One region of the Nocardioides aromaticivorans genome, then DNA from elsewhere that is predicted to be linked to it. Evidence: predicted binding sites of a transcription regulator. Region 1 holds the regulator's gene; the other holds the start of a gene.
What was found. The regulator LexA, encoded in region 1, represses DNA repair genes until DNA is damaged. The targets are predictions, from matches to a motif close to TCGAACANNTGTTCGA.
Positions count from the first base shown of each region.

Region 2: imuA' (DnaE2-dependent mutagenesis accessory factor ImuA') is a predicted target of LexA. The motif match lies at 3,661-3,676, and genes of this name have one in related genera.

Region 1 covers NZ_JACBZM010000001.1:3,234,589-3,241,574, forward strand. The annotation lists gene BJ993_RS15385 (LLM class flavin-dependent oxidoreductase) at 1-440, shown strand, start outside; gene BJ993_RS15390 (ATP-dependent DNA helicase) at 534-2,504, shown strand; gene BJ993_RS15395 (MXAN_6640 family putative metalloprotease) at 2,482-4,113, opposite strand; gene lexA (transcriptional repressor LexA) at 4,163-4,888, opposite strand; gene BJ993_RS15405 (LysM peptidoglycan-binding domain-containing protein) at 5,174-5,593, shown strand; gene BJ993_RS15410 (hypothetical protein) at 5,691-6,020, opposite strand; gene BJ993_RS15415 (hypothetical protein) at 6,058-6,612, opposite strand; gene nrdR (transcriptional regulator NrdR) at 6,947-6,986, shown strand, end outside.
Region 2 covers NZ_JACBZM010000001.1:4,497,947-4,504,932, forward strand. The annotation lists gene BJ993_RS21560 (prephenate dehydrogenase) at 1-812, shown strand, start outside; gene cmk ((d)CMP kinase) at 837-1,502, shown strand; gene BJ993_RS21570 (lysophospholipid acyltransferase family protein) at 1,499-2,218, shown strand; gene der (ribosome biogenesis GTPase Der) at 2,211-3,551, shown strand; gene imuA' (DnaE2-dependent mutagenesis accessory factor ImuA') at 3,687-4,388, shown strand; gene BJ993_RS21585 (DNA polymerase Y family protein) at 4,488-6,098, shown strand; gene BJ993_RS21590 (hypothetical protein) at 6,193-6,762, shown strand; gene BJ993_RS21595 (hypothetical protein) at 6,819-6,986, opposite strand, start outside.

The sequences.
Region 1 (6,986 bases):
ACCGGACGCGGGCGGCGATGCTCGACGAGGGCCTCGCGATCCTGCGGGACGCCTGGTCGGGGGAGCCGGTCCGGCACCGCGGCGAGCACCACGTCGTCGACGACGTCCGGTTCCTGCCCCGCCCGGTGCGCGGCACGGTGCCGGTGTGGATCGCCGGCTTCCCCAGCCGGCAGCGGCCGCTCCAGCGCGCCGCCCGGTACGACGGCTTCGTGCCGGTCAACCTCGCGCAACCCGAGCAGCTGGCCGAGGCCGTCGCGACGATCGGCGCACTGCGTGAGGACCCCACCACGCCGTACGACGTCGCGGTGACCCTCGCCCCGGACGCCGACCTCGCCGGGTTCGAGGCGGCGGGGATGACCTGGTGGCTGACCGACGTCGATCCGCACGGCACCTCCGTGGCGGACGTGCGCGCGGTGCTGAGGGACGGACCGTTGCGCTGATCGGACGTGATTCGCGCGACGTTCACCGGATGCGTCGGCGTGGCCTGTGGAGGGCCTCCCGGGATGGTCGGTCCCGCCCTCTAGGGTTCTCCGGTGACCTCCCCATCGGCCAGGCCGGCTGTCGACTCCTCGCCCGTCCGCGACCTGCTCGCGACGGCCGTGACGGCGCTCGGCGGCCAGGAGCGGGCGGGCCAGGTCGCGATGGCGGAGGCGGTCGCCCAGGCCTTCGCCGACCGGGAGCACCTCCTCGTCCAGGCCGGCACCGGCACCGGCAAGTCGCTGGGCTACCTCGTGCCGGCCCTGCTGCACGACAAGCGCGTCGTGATCGCCACGGCGACCCTGGCCCTGCAGCACCAGCTGGTCGAGCGCGACCTGCCCCGGCTGGTCAAGGCCGTCGGCACGACCCCCGGCCTCGACGCGTCGTACGCCGTGCTCAAGGGGCGGTCCAACTACGCCTGCCTGCACCGGATCCGCGAGGGCGCCCCCGACGACCAGGGCGAGCTGATCCAGATCCCCGAGGGCTCGATGGGCGCGAAGGTCCTCGAGCTGCGCACGTGGGCCGAGGCAGCGGCCGAGGCCGGCGGCAGCGGCGAGCGCGACGACGCTCCGCGGCACACCGAGAAGGAGTGGCGCCAGGTCAGCGTCTCGGCGCGCGAGTGCCTGAGTGCGAGCAAGTGCCAGTTCGGCCAGGAGTGCTTCGCCGAGCGGGCGAAGGAGAAGGCGCACAAGTCGCACCTGATCGTCACCAACCACTCGCTGCTCGCGATCGACGCGATCGAGGGCATCCCGATGATCCCCGACTACGACGCCGTCGTGATCGACGAGGCCCACGAGCTCGCCGCGCGGGTGACCCAGGCGGCGACCGACGAGCTGTGGGCCGCGGAGGTGGAGCGGGCCGCGCGGCGCAGCGTGCGCCATGTCGAGGGCAACGAGGCCGACGACCTGGCCGACGCCGCCGACGCCCTGCGGGCCGCCGTCAGCGAGGCCCCGGCCGGTCGCTTCGAGCGGCTCCCCGAGGACCTCGCCGACGCGCTCGCGCTGGTCCGCGACGCGGCCCGTGCGTGCATCTCGGCGTTCCCGAAGGCCGAGGCGGGCAGCGAGCCCGACGCGGCGATGACCCAGGCGAAGGGGATGGTGCAGGAGGTCTTCGCGACCGCGGAGCGGATGGCGGCCAACTCCGAGCACGACGTCCTGTGGCGCACCGAGGGCAGCGACCGGATGCCGCCGACGCTGGCGATCGCGCCGCTGCAGGTCTGGGGGCAGATGCGCGACAAGCTGCTCGCCGACAACACCGTCGTGATGACCTCGGCGACGCTGATGCTCGGCGGCGACTTCAACGCCGTCGGCCGCTCGGTCGGGCTCAAGCCCATGCCCGACGAGGAGCAGCCGTGGCGCGGCATCGACGTCGGCAGCCCGTTCGACTACGCCAGGCAGGGCATCCTCTACGTCGCCCGCCACCTCCCGCCGCCCGGCCGCGACGGACTGGGCCCGGCCCAGCTCGACGAGATCACCCAGCTGGTCGACGCCGCGGAGGGGCGCACGCTCGGGCTGTTCTCCAGCCGGCGTGCGGCCGAGGCCGCCGCCGAGCACGTCCGCAAGGCGCTGCCGCACCTGACCACGCTCGCGCAGGGCGAGGCTCAGCTGCCCGAGCTCGCCCGGCAGTTCGTCGAGGACCCGCACACCTGCCTGTTCGGCACCCTCGGCCTCTGGCAGGGCCTCGACGTCCCCGGCGACACCTGCCAGCTGGTGATCATCGACCGGATCCCGTTCCCGCGACCCGACGACCCGCTGATGAGCGCGCGTCAGAAGGCCGCCGACCAGGCGGGCGGCAACGGCTTCATGCAGGTCGCCGCCACCCACGCCGCGTTGCTGCTGGCGCAGGGTGCCGGCCGCCTGATCCGGACGACGAGCGACCGCGGCGTCGTCGCCGTCCTCGACCCGCGGCTCGCGACCGCCCGCTACGGCTCGTTCCTCAAGGCGAGCCTGCCGCCGATGTGGCCGACGACGGACCCGCAGGTGGTGCGCCAGGCGCTGGCCAGGCTCAGCCAGTCACCTTCACGCTGATCGCCTGGCTGCTCGACCCCTGCTGGGGCGTGCCCTGGCAGGTGTAGAGGTAGGACTGCTGGTCGTCGGCCATGTCGCCGCAGTTGTAGCGGGTGTCGCCGTTGGCCACGGTGACCTCGATCCACTCGGTGGTCGAGCCGAACGCGTAGCTGACCGAGGCGTTGCCGTCGCTGGTGAGCGGCACCACCCGCGAGACCGCGCCCTGGTTGCGACGCTTCACGGTGATCACGGCCGCGGCACCGATCGACAGGGTGTTGAGGTTCAGCCCGACGGTGACCTTCGAGGTGACCAGCCCGGACCCGCGGGTGAAGCGGTACGTGCCGGTCGCGAGGTGGGTGAGGCTGAAGCCGACCGACCGGGTGCGCGCCGAGGACGTCATCGTGTACGTCTTGCGCAGCGGCGCGGGCCGGTAGGCGCTGCCCTCCTCGTAGAGGAGCGGGCGGCGGTTCCACATGCCGAAGGTCGCGAGCTGGGTGGAGATGTTCGTGCCCTTGGCCGCGAGCTCGTCCACCAGGCCCTGGAGCGAGTAGGTGTTGGCGTCACCGGAGCCGCCGTCGTCGAGACGACGCCAGATGTCGCGCACGATGGTCGGCAGGCCGGCGACCGAGGTCGGGTAGCGCTCGGAGAGGTAGCGGAAGAAGATCCAGGTGCCGTAGGGCTCGATCTGCGTGAACGCGTCGAGCGCCTGGTTCGGCTTGGCGAGCGGGCCGTAGGGCAGGTAGGCGCGGTTGTCGTTGATGCCGTCGTACAGCTCGTCCTCGACCCAGCTGGCCGTGGCCTCCATGATCCAGCCGTCCTCGTTGACGTCGTAGGCGAACTGGACGGCGTGGAAGAACTCGTGGGCCGCGGTCACCCGCAGCGCCGAGCGCGGCAGGATCCCGAACTCGGCGTAGTTGTTGTCGAGCACGCAGTACGCCGGCGCGGCCACGTGGCCCGAGACGTCCTCGTCGGTGGTGCAGTAGCCGTAGGCACCGGCGCTGCCGATGTTGCCGAGGTAGACGTCGGGCAGCGAGCTGCCGTCGGCCCCACCGTCGGAGATCGGCTTCTTGTAGCCCGCGCGGACGTAGGTGTTCGCGACGTTGCGCATCGTGTCGAGGGTGAACTCGACGTAGTCCGGCGTCCCGCCGGCCACGCCGGGGAAGGCGCCACCGGCGCCGTCGTTCTCGGTGGGGATCGCGTTGGTGCCGCTGCTCACCCAGTGCACGCACACGACGGTGTTGCACTTGCGCTTGACGGTGTGCGAGCCGTAGCAGGCGAGGTCCTCGTTGAGGCACTCCGAGGCGCTGTCGGTCGGCCGGGCCAGCAGGCGCGCGGCCGTCGCCCGCTTGGAGTCGGGCAGGTCGCCGCGCGTGACCGCGAGGTCGCGCAGCGCCAGGGTGAGGTTCTTGCCCTCGACGTCGCCGGCGGCGGGGTCGGCGGGCTCGACCGGCGCCTCGACGAGGTCCTGCACCGTCTCCAGCGCGTGCTCGGCCACTTCCTCGGCGTCCGGTGCCGGGTCCGGGTCCGCCGCGCGGGCGGGGACGCCGAGCGCGGTCACCGCGAGGGCGGTCGCGAGCAGGGTGGCGAGCAGCGCGACGAGCGCCGACCAGGGGGTGCGGGGACGGATCATGGGGGAACGGGCCTCACCGAGTTGCCGACAGGGACCCCCTGACCCTATGTCAGACCCGGCGCAGGACCGCGGTGACCTTGCCGAGGATCGTGGCGTTGGTGCCGTCGATGGGCTCGAAGGCCGGGTTGTGCGGCAGCAGCCACACCTGCCCGTCCTTGCGCTGGAACGTCTTCACCGTGGCCTCGCCGTCGATCATCGCGGCGACGATCTCGCCGTTCTCGGCGGTCGGCTGCTGCCGGATGACGACGTAGTCGCCGTCGCAGATGGCCGCCTCGATCATCGACTCGCCGCTGACCTCCAGCAGGAACAGCTGGCCGTCGCCGACGAGCTGGCGGGGGAGCGGGAAGACGTCCTCGACGCGCTCCTCGGCGAGGATCGGGCCGCCGGCGGCGATCCGGCCGACGACCGGCACGTTGGCCGGCACCGGAGCCGCGTCGCCGATGCCCGTCTCGTCGTACGACGTCTCCTCGGCGGAGCCCATCGCCTTGCGGGCGGCCATCACCTCGGGCAGGAAGACCTCGAGGGCACGCGGCCGGTTGGGGTCGCGCTTCAGGTAGCCCTTCTCCTCGAGGACCCGCAGCTGGTGGGCGACGCTCGACGTGCTGGTCAGCCCCACGGCCTGGCCGATCTCGCGCATGCTCGGCGGGTAGCCGCGCTTCTCGATGCTGTCCTTGATGTGGGCCAGGACCCGCTGCTGGCGCGGCGTCAGGCCGGTCGCGTCCGGGGGACCGTCCGGCAGCTCGGTCACACCGCGTCCTGCCTTGCGCTCCGCCATGGGGTGCCTCCCGTTCGCTCAGATGTCCCGGCCGTTGATCGGACATCCCGATCAGCCGACCGGCTGCATGTGACGACGCTAACCGATCCGGCGGCGGCGTTTCAAACATCTGTTCGAACGGCGTGTCGCGACACGCCCTTCGAACACGATTTCGAACGGGTGCTGGATTTGTTCGAACGTGTGATCTAACCTCGTACACATGTTCGATCGAACGCCTGATCGAACACCTTCAGTCGGACCCCGTCACTAGACAGTTCCCGACAACTTCCCCGGAGGACATGAGACATGAGCACGATCAGCATCGCCCCCCACCGCGTCAGCGCCGGCCGCAGCAACGCCGTGCGCGTCGGCACCTCCCGTGTCGCCGCCACCCGCCGGGTCGCGCAGCCAGCTCGCGGGGCGGGCCGGGTCCGGCTCACCCGCCGGGGTCGTGTCGTCGTCTTCCTCCTCGCGTTCGCGGTCGTCGCCGCTCTCGCCGTCGCGATCGCCGCCGGCTCCGCCGCCACCCGTGACGGCGGTGGCGCACCCGCCGTCGACGTCGTGACGGTCGCCCCCGGCGAGACGCTGTGGGACATCGCCAGCGACGTCGCAGCGGCCAGCGGCGGCGACGTGCGCGGCGCGATGGCCGACATCCAGGACCTCAACACCCTCGACGGGAGCATGGTCTACGCCGGCCAGCAGCTCCGGATCCCCGCCGCGCACTAGCGGCGTACCGACTCTCCGCTGCCTCGACCCCAGCGGAGCTACTCCGCTGACTCGACCCCAGCGGAGCAGGGGAAAGGCGAAGGGTGGCAGGCCCGGCTCAGCGAGCCGCGCGCTTGCCACCCTTCGGCGCATTCGGGTCCCGCTTCGCCTTCGGCTCGGGCGAGGAGGTCAGGCCGACGGCCCGTGAGAGGCGCACCGCCAGCATGAAGGCGAGGAAGAGGCAGAGCATGGCGCCGGCGGATGCCACGGCGAGGAACAGCCAGGCGCTGCCCTTGCCGTCGTGCCGGGCGGTCGCGCCGAAGTCGATGGCCGCGAGCACCAGGTATCCCCAGGCCACCAGCGCGAAGGTGATCCCGACGGCCAGGGCGAGCAGGTCCGGACGGAAGCGCGCCTTCGTCTTGCCGCCCGCGCGCTTTCCACCTGTCACGGCGGTCATTCTGACTGATGGCTGGTTGACCCGCGACTCAGGGCACCTCCGAGACCACGTAGACGGCGACCGCGGCGCCGGTCCCGGAGTCGGAGACGTTGAGCACGACGCCGTACTTCTCGCTGGTCAGGTTGGCGCTGGTGCCACCCAGGCTGCTCTGGTTGGTGAAGCCGGCGTCCTCGAGCTCGGCGACCGCCTCGGCGAAGACGTCCTCGGCGCTGCCGTCGCTCTCGGTGCCGATGGTCCAGCCGGTGCCGTCGGGGGTGTCGACGGCCGTCCCGGACTTGACCTCGCCGACGAGCGGGACGGCGTCCTCGGGGAAGCCCTCCGGCAGGTCGCCGCCGCCGATCACGACCGAGCCGTCGCTGTTCTCGACCTTCACCTCGCCGTCGTCGAGGTCGACGTCGACGTCCCCGCCGTTGCCGTCCTCGATGGCGTCTTCTGCGGCGTTCTCGGCCGCGTTCTCGGCGGCGTTCTCGAGGGCGTCGCCGCAGCCGGCGAGGGTCAGGGGAAGGGCGAGCGCGGCGGCCGTGGCCGCGACGGTACGACGAAGGCGGGGCCGGGTGCGCAGGGCGGTCTTCGAGCTGGACATGGGGGTCGCTCCTGGGGGGTGGGGGGAGGTCGGCGCGACCCGAGACACGCCGGTCGGGAACTGCTGTCGAACAGCCTCGTCCACCGCGTGACCTGCGCAAACGCGGGTACAGGTAAAAGTTCGCGCAAGTCGTGGCCCCCCGGCCTTGCACCCGTGGTGGCCGGGGCGTACGGTTACCACTACATCTAGTAGTTACAACGATGTAGTTCTCCACATCTAGTCCACAGGACGAGGGGTGGAGATGCACAGATCATCGCTCGTTCTGCACAGTCGGCGCCCTGGTTTCCACAGGGCCGACCGTCAGGCGGCGAAGCCGACCGGGGGAGGAGGAACCATGCACTGTCCGTACTGCAAGCACCACGACACCAAGGTCC
Region 2 (6,986 bases), 1.3 Mb from region 1:
CGGTCGTGACCGACGTGGGCAGCGTGAAGGCACCGCCGCTGGATGCCGTCGGGGCGCACCCGTCCCGCAGCCGGTACGTCGGCAGCCACCCGATGGCCGGCACCGAGTACAGCGGTCCGCTGACCGCCAGCGCCTCGCTCTTCGACGGCCGCCCGTGGGCGGTCACGCCGGGACCCGACGCCACGCCCGCCGCCACTCGCACGGTCGAGGCCCTGGTCCGGCTCTGCGGCGCCGTGACCGTCCGGCTGAGCCCGGTCGAGCACGACCGCGCCGTGGCCCGGACCTCCCACGTGCCGCACCTGATGGCCTCCCTCGTGGCCGGCACCCTCGCGGCGGCACCGCCCGAGCACCTCGCACTCTCCGGCACCGGCGTGCGCGACGTCACCCGCGTCGCCGGCGGCGACCCGCGGCTCTACAGCCAGATCATCGCGGGCAACGCCGCCGAGGTGGCCGCGCTGCTCACCGAGGTGCGGGCGCGGCTGGACCTCGTCCTGGAGGCGGTCACCGACGACGACCGGGTCGGGCTCGAGTCGCTGCTCGGCTACGGCCAGGCCGGGACCCGCGCCATCCCGGGCAAGCACGGAACGGCTCCGCAGGCGATGGAGGCGGTCCGGGTCGCCGTACCCGACCACCCGGGGGAGCTGGCGCGCCTGTTCGCCGACGCCGGGGACAGCGGGGTCAACATCGAGGACGTCCGGATCGACCACGACCCCGGTCGCCCGGTCGGCCTCGTCGAGCTCGACGTGGTGGCCGAGCGCGCCGAGGACCTGCGGGTGGCGCTGGAGTCGAAGGGCTGGGCCACGCAGATCTGACGACTCACCGGTAGTCTGCGGGCCGTGAATGCACCGCTGAACGTCGTTGTGGCCGTGGACGGAACGTCCGGTTCGGGCAAGTCGAGCACCTGTCGCGCTGTCGCCGACCGGCTCGGCCTGCGCTACCTCGACACGGGCGCGCAGTACCGCGCGATGACGTGGTGGATGCTGAGCAACGGCATCGACGTGCACGACCCGGCGGCCGTCGCCGCGCGGGCGCAGGACCCGCAGATCGTGTCCGGCACCGACCCGCTCGCGCCGACGATCACCGTCGACGGCACCGACGTGTCGGTCGAGATCCGCAGCGACGAGGTCAACGGCGCGGTCTCGCCCGTCAGCGCCGTGCCCGAGGTGCGCGCCCGGCTGGTCGACCTGCAGCGTTCGATCGTGGGCGACGGGGGAATCGTCGTCGAGGGCCGTGACATCGCCTCCGTCGTGTGCCCCGACGCCGACGTGAAGGTCTACCTGACCGCCGACCCGGCCGCCCGCGCCGCCCGCCGCGCCCTCGAGAACGGTGGCGCCGACGTCGCCGCCACCGAGGCGTCGCTGCTCGCTCGCGACAAGATCGACTCGGGGCGTGCCGTGGCCCCGCTGACCCAGGTCGACGGTGCCGTCCACATCGACTCGACCGACCGGACCCTCGACGAGGTCATCGAGCTGGTGGTGGGCCTGGTGATGGAGCGCGTGTGAACGCAGCCCACCAGGAGGCGCCGCGCTCCGACGGGGTCGAGACCCCGGCCCGCTGGCTGCTCGTGCGCGGCCGGCCGGCCTCGCGCTGGCTGATCCGGCGCCGGTACGACGTCCGGGTGCACCACCCCGAGCGCTTCCCCGCGCACGGGCCGGCCGTCGTGGCCGGCAACCACGTGGGTTTCGTCGACGGGCCGCTGATGGCGATCTTCGCCCCCCGGCCGGTGCACGCGCTGACCAAGGAGGAGATGTTCAGCGGGCCGCTCGGGTGGTTCCTGCGCCGGGCCGGGCAGGTGCCCCTGGACCGCTTCCACACCGACCCGAGGGCGGTCCGCACGGCGCTGCGGGTGCTGCGCGACGGGCACGCGGTCGGGGTGTTCCCGGAGGGCACGCGGGGCCCGGGCGACCTGACCACGTTCCACACGGGCGCGGCGTACCTGGCGCTGGTGACCGGCGCGCCCGTCGTACCCATGACCTTCCTGGGGACCCGCCTGCCGGGCGGGCGGAGCAGTTCGCTGCCCCCCAAGCGGGCGCAGATCGACATCGTGGTCGGCGAGCCGATGGCCGTCGATGCGGTGTCCTGGCCCCGGACGAGGGATCATGTACGTCTGACGTCGGCCGCCCTGCGCGCGCACATGCGCAGCGGGCTCGCCGACGCGCTCGAGGAGACGGGGCGGAGCCTGCCGGGTCCGCTCCCGCAAGGAGATCGTGATGAGTGAAGCTGCCCCCGCCGGGGTGGTCCCGGTGCTGGCCGTCGTCGGCCGGCCCAACGTCGGCAAGTCGACCCTGGTCAACCGCATCCTGGGCCGCCGCGAGGCGGTCGTCGAGGACATCCCCGGGGTGACCCGCGACCGCGTCTCGTACGACGCCGAGTGGAACGGCCGGGCGTTCACGGTGGTCGACACCGGTGGCTGGGACCCGGACGCCCGCGGCATGGCCGCGATGATCAAGGCGCAGGCCGAGATCGCCGTCGGCCTCGCCGACGCGGTTCTCTTCGTCGTCGACTCGACGGTCGGCATCACCGACGCCGACGAGGCGGTCGTGCGGGTGCTGCGCAAGTCCGGCAAGCCCGTCGTACTGGCCGCCAACAAGGTCGACGACGAGCGAGCCGAGGCCGAGGCCTACGGCCTGTGGAACCTCGGCCTGGGCGAGCCGTTCAGCGTCTCCGCGCTGCACGGGCGCGGCTCCGGCGACCTGCTCGACGCCGTGCTGTCGGTCCTGCCCGAGGCGCCCGAGCACGGCTACGAGGAGCTCGGCGGCCCCCGCCGGATCGCCATCGTCGGCCGTCCCAACGTCGGCAAGTCCTCGCTGCTCAACAAGCTGGCCGGCGAGGAGCGGGTCGTCGTCGACAACGTCGCCGGCACCACCGTCGACCCGGTCGACGAGCTGGTCGAGCTGGGCGGCCAGACTTGGCGCTTCATCGACACCGCGGGCATCCGCAAGCGGGTCAAGGAGGCCTCGGGCCACGAGTACTACGCCTGGCTGCGGACCTCCACCGCCATCGAGCGGGCCGAGGTGTGCGTGCTGGTCCTCGCCGGCGACGAGTCGATCGCCGAGCAGGACATGCGGATCCTGCAGGAGGTGCGCGAGGCCGGCAAGGCGCTCGTCATCGCCTTCAACAAGTGGGACCTCGTCGACGCCGAGCGCCGCTACTACCTCGACCGCGAGATCGAGCGCGACCTGGTGCAGGTGCAGTGGGCGCCGCGGATCAACATCACCGCCAAGACCGGCTGGCACATCGACCGGCTCGTGCCGGCGCTGACCCGCGCGATCGAGGGCTGGGAGACGCGGGTGTCGACCGGCGCCCTCAACTCGTTCCTCGGCCGGATCGTCGCCGAGCACCCGCACCCGGTGCGCGGTGGCAAGCAGCCGCGGATCCTCTTCGGCAGCCAGGTCTCGACGGCGCCGCCGGTGTTCAAGCTGTTCACCACCGGCAAGCTCGACCAGGGCTACGAGCGGTTCATCGAGCGCCGCCTGCGCGAGGAGTTCGGGTTCGTCGGCACGCCGATCGAGATCAAGGTGCAGCCGCGGGAGAAGCGCGGGCGGAGGTAGGTTCGCGGGTCGGCGTGAGTGTTGCGGTTTGGTCCCAAACCGCAACAATTCACGCCCCCCGGGATGCAGTTCGTGCCCGATCGACGAGGGTGATCAGCACTTGCGTCGTTCGAACAAATGTTCGAACATGGACGGGTGAGCATCCGCGCCGTCGAGACCCCTGAGCTGGTCGACCCACGCGCGGTCGTCGACCAGCTCCGCGGCCGGATCCAGGCCCTCCAGGGTGGCCCGACCCGGCTGAGCGTGCCGACCCTGCCCGTCTTCGACGGCCTGGTGCAGCTGCGCACCGGGGGTGTGTACGGCGTCGACTCGGCCAGCCTCGGCATGGCGCTCGCCGCGGGGGCGTCGCAGGCCGGGGAGTGGGTCGGCTTCGCCGGGTGGGACGACTTCGGCGTCGAGGCGGCCCACCAGTGGGGGATCGACCTCTCCCGCACCGTGCTCGTCCCGTCGCCGGGGGAGCACTGGCTCGAGGTCACCGCGGCGCTGGTCGACGTGCTCAAGGTGGTGGTGCTGCGGCCGCCCGGTCAGGTCGACGCGAAGTCGGCGAGCATCATCGACGCCCGGCTCCGGGCGCGCTCGGGTGTGCTGGTCGTGCAGGGCGACTGGCCGCGCTGCGAGGTGCGGCTGGCGGCCGAGCGGAGCGCCTGGCTGGGCATCGGCGCCGGGCGCGGGCGACTGCGCGAGCGCCGGGTGGAGCTGGTCGCCCGCGGTGGTGGGCGGATGCCGACGCGGTCCGAGGTGGCGCTCGCGGGAGGCGCGGCCCAAGGCCATGCCTCCCCATCCCTGGCGGCGCCCGCGCCGCCCATCACGCACGCTGGCCGCGTTGCCGATGCTTGAAAGACGCCCAGTCTGCCCGCGCATCGGCGCCTTGCCAGCGCACGTGCTGGACGACGTGGGCATCCACCGAGGATGGGGAGGCGCGGCCTAGTGCGCACCATGGTCGTCTGGTGCCCCGACTGGTCGGTGACGGCGGGGCTGCTCGAGCTCGCCGACGGCAGGGGCGAGGACGATCCCGTGCTCGACGTCGGCGCGCCGGCCGTCGTACTCGCGAACAACCGGGTGGTCGTCTGCAATGCCACCGCCCGGGCGGAGGGGGTGCGTCGCGGCCAGCGCCGGCGTGACGCCCAGGCGCGCTGTCCCGAGGTGGTGCTGCTGAGCGCCAACCCCGACCGGGACGCGCGCTGGTTCGAGCCGGTGCTCACGACCGTGGAGGAGGTCCGGCCCGGGGTCGCCCCGCTGCGGCCGGGCCTGCTCGCGCTGCCGGCTCCCGGACGCTACTTCGCGCGGGGCGGTGAGGGTGGCATCGGTGGCGAGGAGGCAGCGGCGGCGCTGCTGGCCGAGCACCTCGTCGGTGCCGGGGTGTGGGACTGCCGGTTCGGTGCGGCCGACGACCTGTACGCCGCCGAGCGGGCCGCTCGCCAGGCCACGCCCCAGGGCTGCCTGGTCGTGCCCGCCGGTGGGTCGGCGGAGTTCCTGCGCAGCCTGCCGGTGACCGCGCTCGCCGACGACGGGCCGGAGGGGGCGGAGCTCGCCGACCTGCTGCGCCGGCTCGGGCTGGTGCTGCTCGGTGACTTCGCCGCGCTCTCGGGGGCCTCGGTGAGCAACCGGTTCGGTGCCTACGGCGTCGAGGTGTGGCGCCGGGTGCAGGGCGAGGAGGTCGTCCGGCTGGCCTCGCGCACACCCCCGCCCGAGCTGGCCTGCGAGATCTCCTTCGAGCCGCCGCTCGACTCCGCCGAGGCGGTCACCTTCAGCGTGCGCACCACGGCCGAGAGGTTCGTCGCCGGGCTCTCCGAGCGACAGCTCGTCGCGACCGGGGTGCGGATCGAGGCGGAGTTCGAGGACGGCGTCTCGGCCCGGACCTGGCTGCACCCGCGCTGCTTCACCTCCCGCGACCTCGTCGACCGGGTGCACTGGCAGCTGCAGGCCGGCATGGCCGGCTCGGGACTGCGCAGCCGCAAGTCGACGGGGGAGTCGATCACCTCCCCGGTCACCCTCGTCCGCTTCCTCCCCGACACCGTCGAGCCCGCCGGCGCCCACGTCGACGGGCTCTGGGGTGGCGGTGCTGACGACCAGGTCGTGCGGGGCGTGGCGCGGGTCCAGGCCATGGTCGGGTACGACGCCGTCCGGGTCCCGGTCCGCCAGGGCGGCCGGAGCGCGGCCGACCGCCAGGCGCTGGTCCCGTGGGGGGAGCGGCCGGTCGGCCTGCGTCCCGTCGACCGGCCGTGGCCGGGCCGGATCCCCGGGCCGGCGCCGAGCAGGGTGTTCGCCGAGGCGCTGGAGGCCGAGGTCGTCGACGAGGCGGGTGTCGACGTCGCCGTCACCAGCCGGGGGCAGGTGACCGGACCGCCGTGGCGGTTCCGGATCGGCCGGCGCTGGCACCCGGTCGCCTCGTGGGCCGGGCCGTGGCCGGTCGACGAGTCCTGGTGGCTGGGGGCGGGCAGCGGCGGCCGCGCCGCCCGCTTCCAGGTGGTCGGTGTCGACGGGCGGGCCTGGCTGCTGTGCTGGCGCAGCCCCGGCTCCTGGGAGGTGGAGGCGGCGTACGACTAGGTGCGACGAGGTGCGACGAGGTCGTGCCCGCCAGGGGATGGGAGACGCGACCCGGGAGGTCTACGCTGCAAGGGATGACACGTGGAGGCTCCCCATGGCACGCAACGGCAGCCCGGCGGACGTGATCCCCCGGAACCTCAGGGCGCTGCACGGCGCCCTCGAGCACAGCGTCACCATCCAGGCGACCAAGCTGCAGGAGCTGATGGACGACCTCGTCGTCCGAGGCTCGCTGACCCGCGCCGAGGCCGACAACCTCCTCGGCCAGCTGGTGAGCGCCAGCAAGGCCTACTCCCAGGCGCTGCTGCAGGTCCTCGACACCGTCACCGAGACCGCGACGGCGCCGGTGCGCGCGACGGCAGGACGCCTCGCCGGGACGGCCGGCGCGATGGCCGGGACCGTGGCGCAGTCGGTCAGGCAGGCGCCGCGCCTCGTGCCCGGACGGGGCAGGTCCACCACGAAGACGGCCTCGCGGTCGGCGAGCGCCGGGCCCGCCCCGGCGCCGGTGGTGGCCGTGCTGCCCGACCTGTCGACGCTGACCGTCCCGCAGGCGAAGTCCCGCCTCGCCGGACTGGACGCGTCCGCGCTGCGTCGGCTGCGCGAGCAGGAGGTCGCGGGCAAGAACCGCAAGGGCGTGCTGGACGAGATCGCCCGCCAGCTGGGCTGAGCAGACGTCCGCATCGCCACGGTCGTGACCCTCGCCCCGGGACTCGTCGCCGAGGGTCAGGGACTGCGCCGCCACTGACGGACGATCCACACCATGCAGACCAGCCAGGCGAGGACCACGGCCACGTCGTCGACGTGCACGCCGTGGGTCGGGCTGAACGTGATGATGACCGGACCGGAGAGCCGGGAGCTTCCCGCCAGCGCCTCGACGGTGATCCCGCTGAC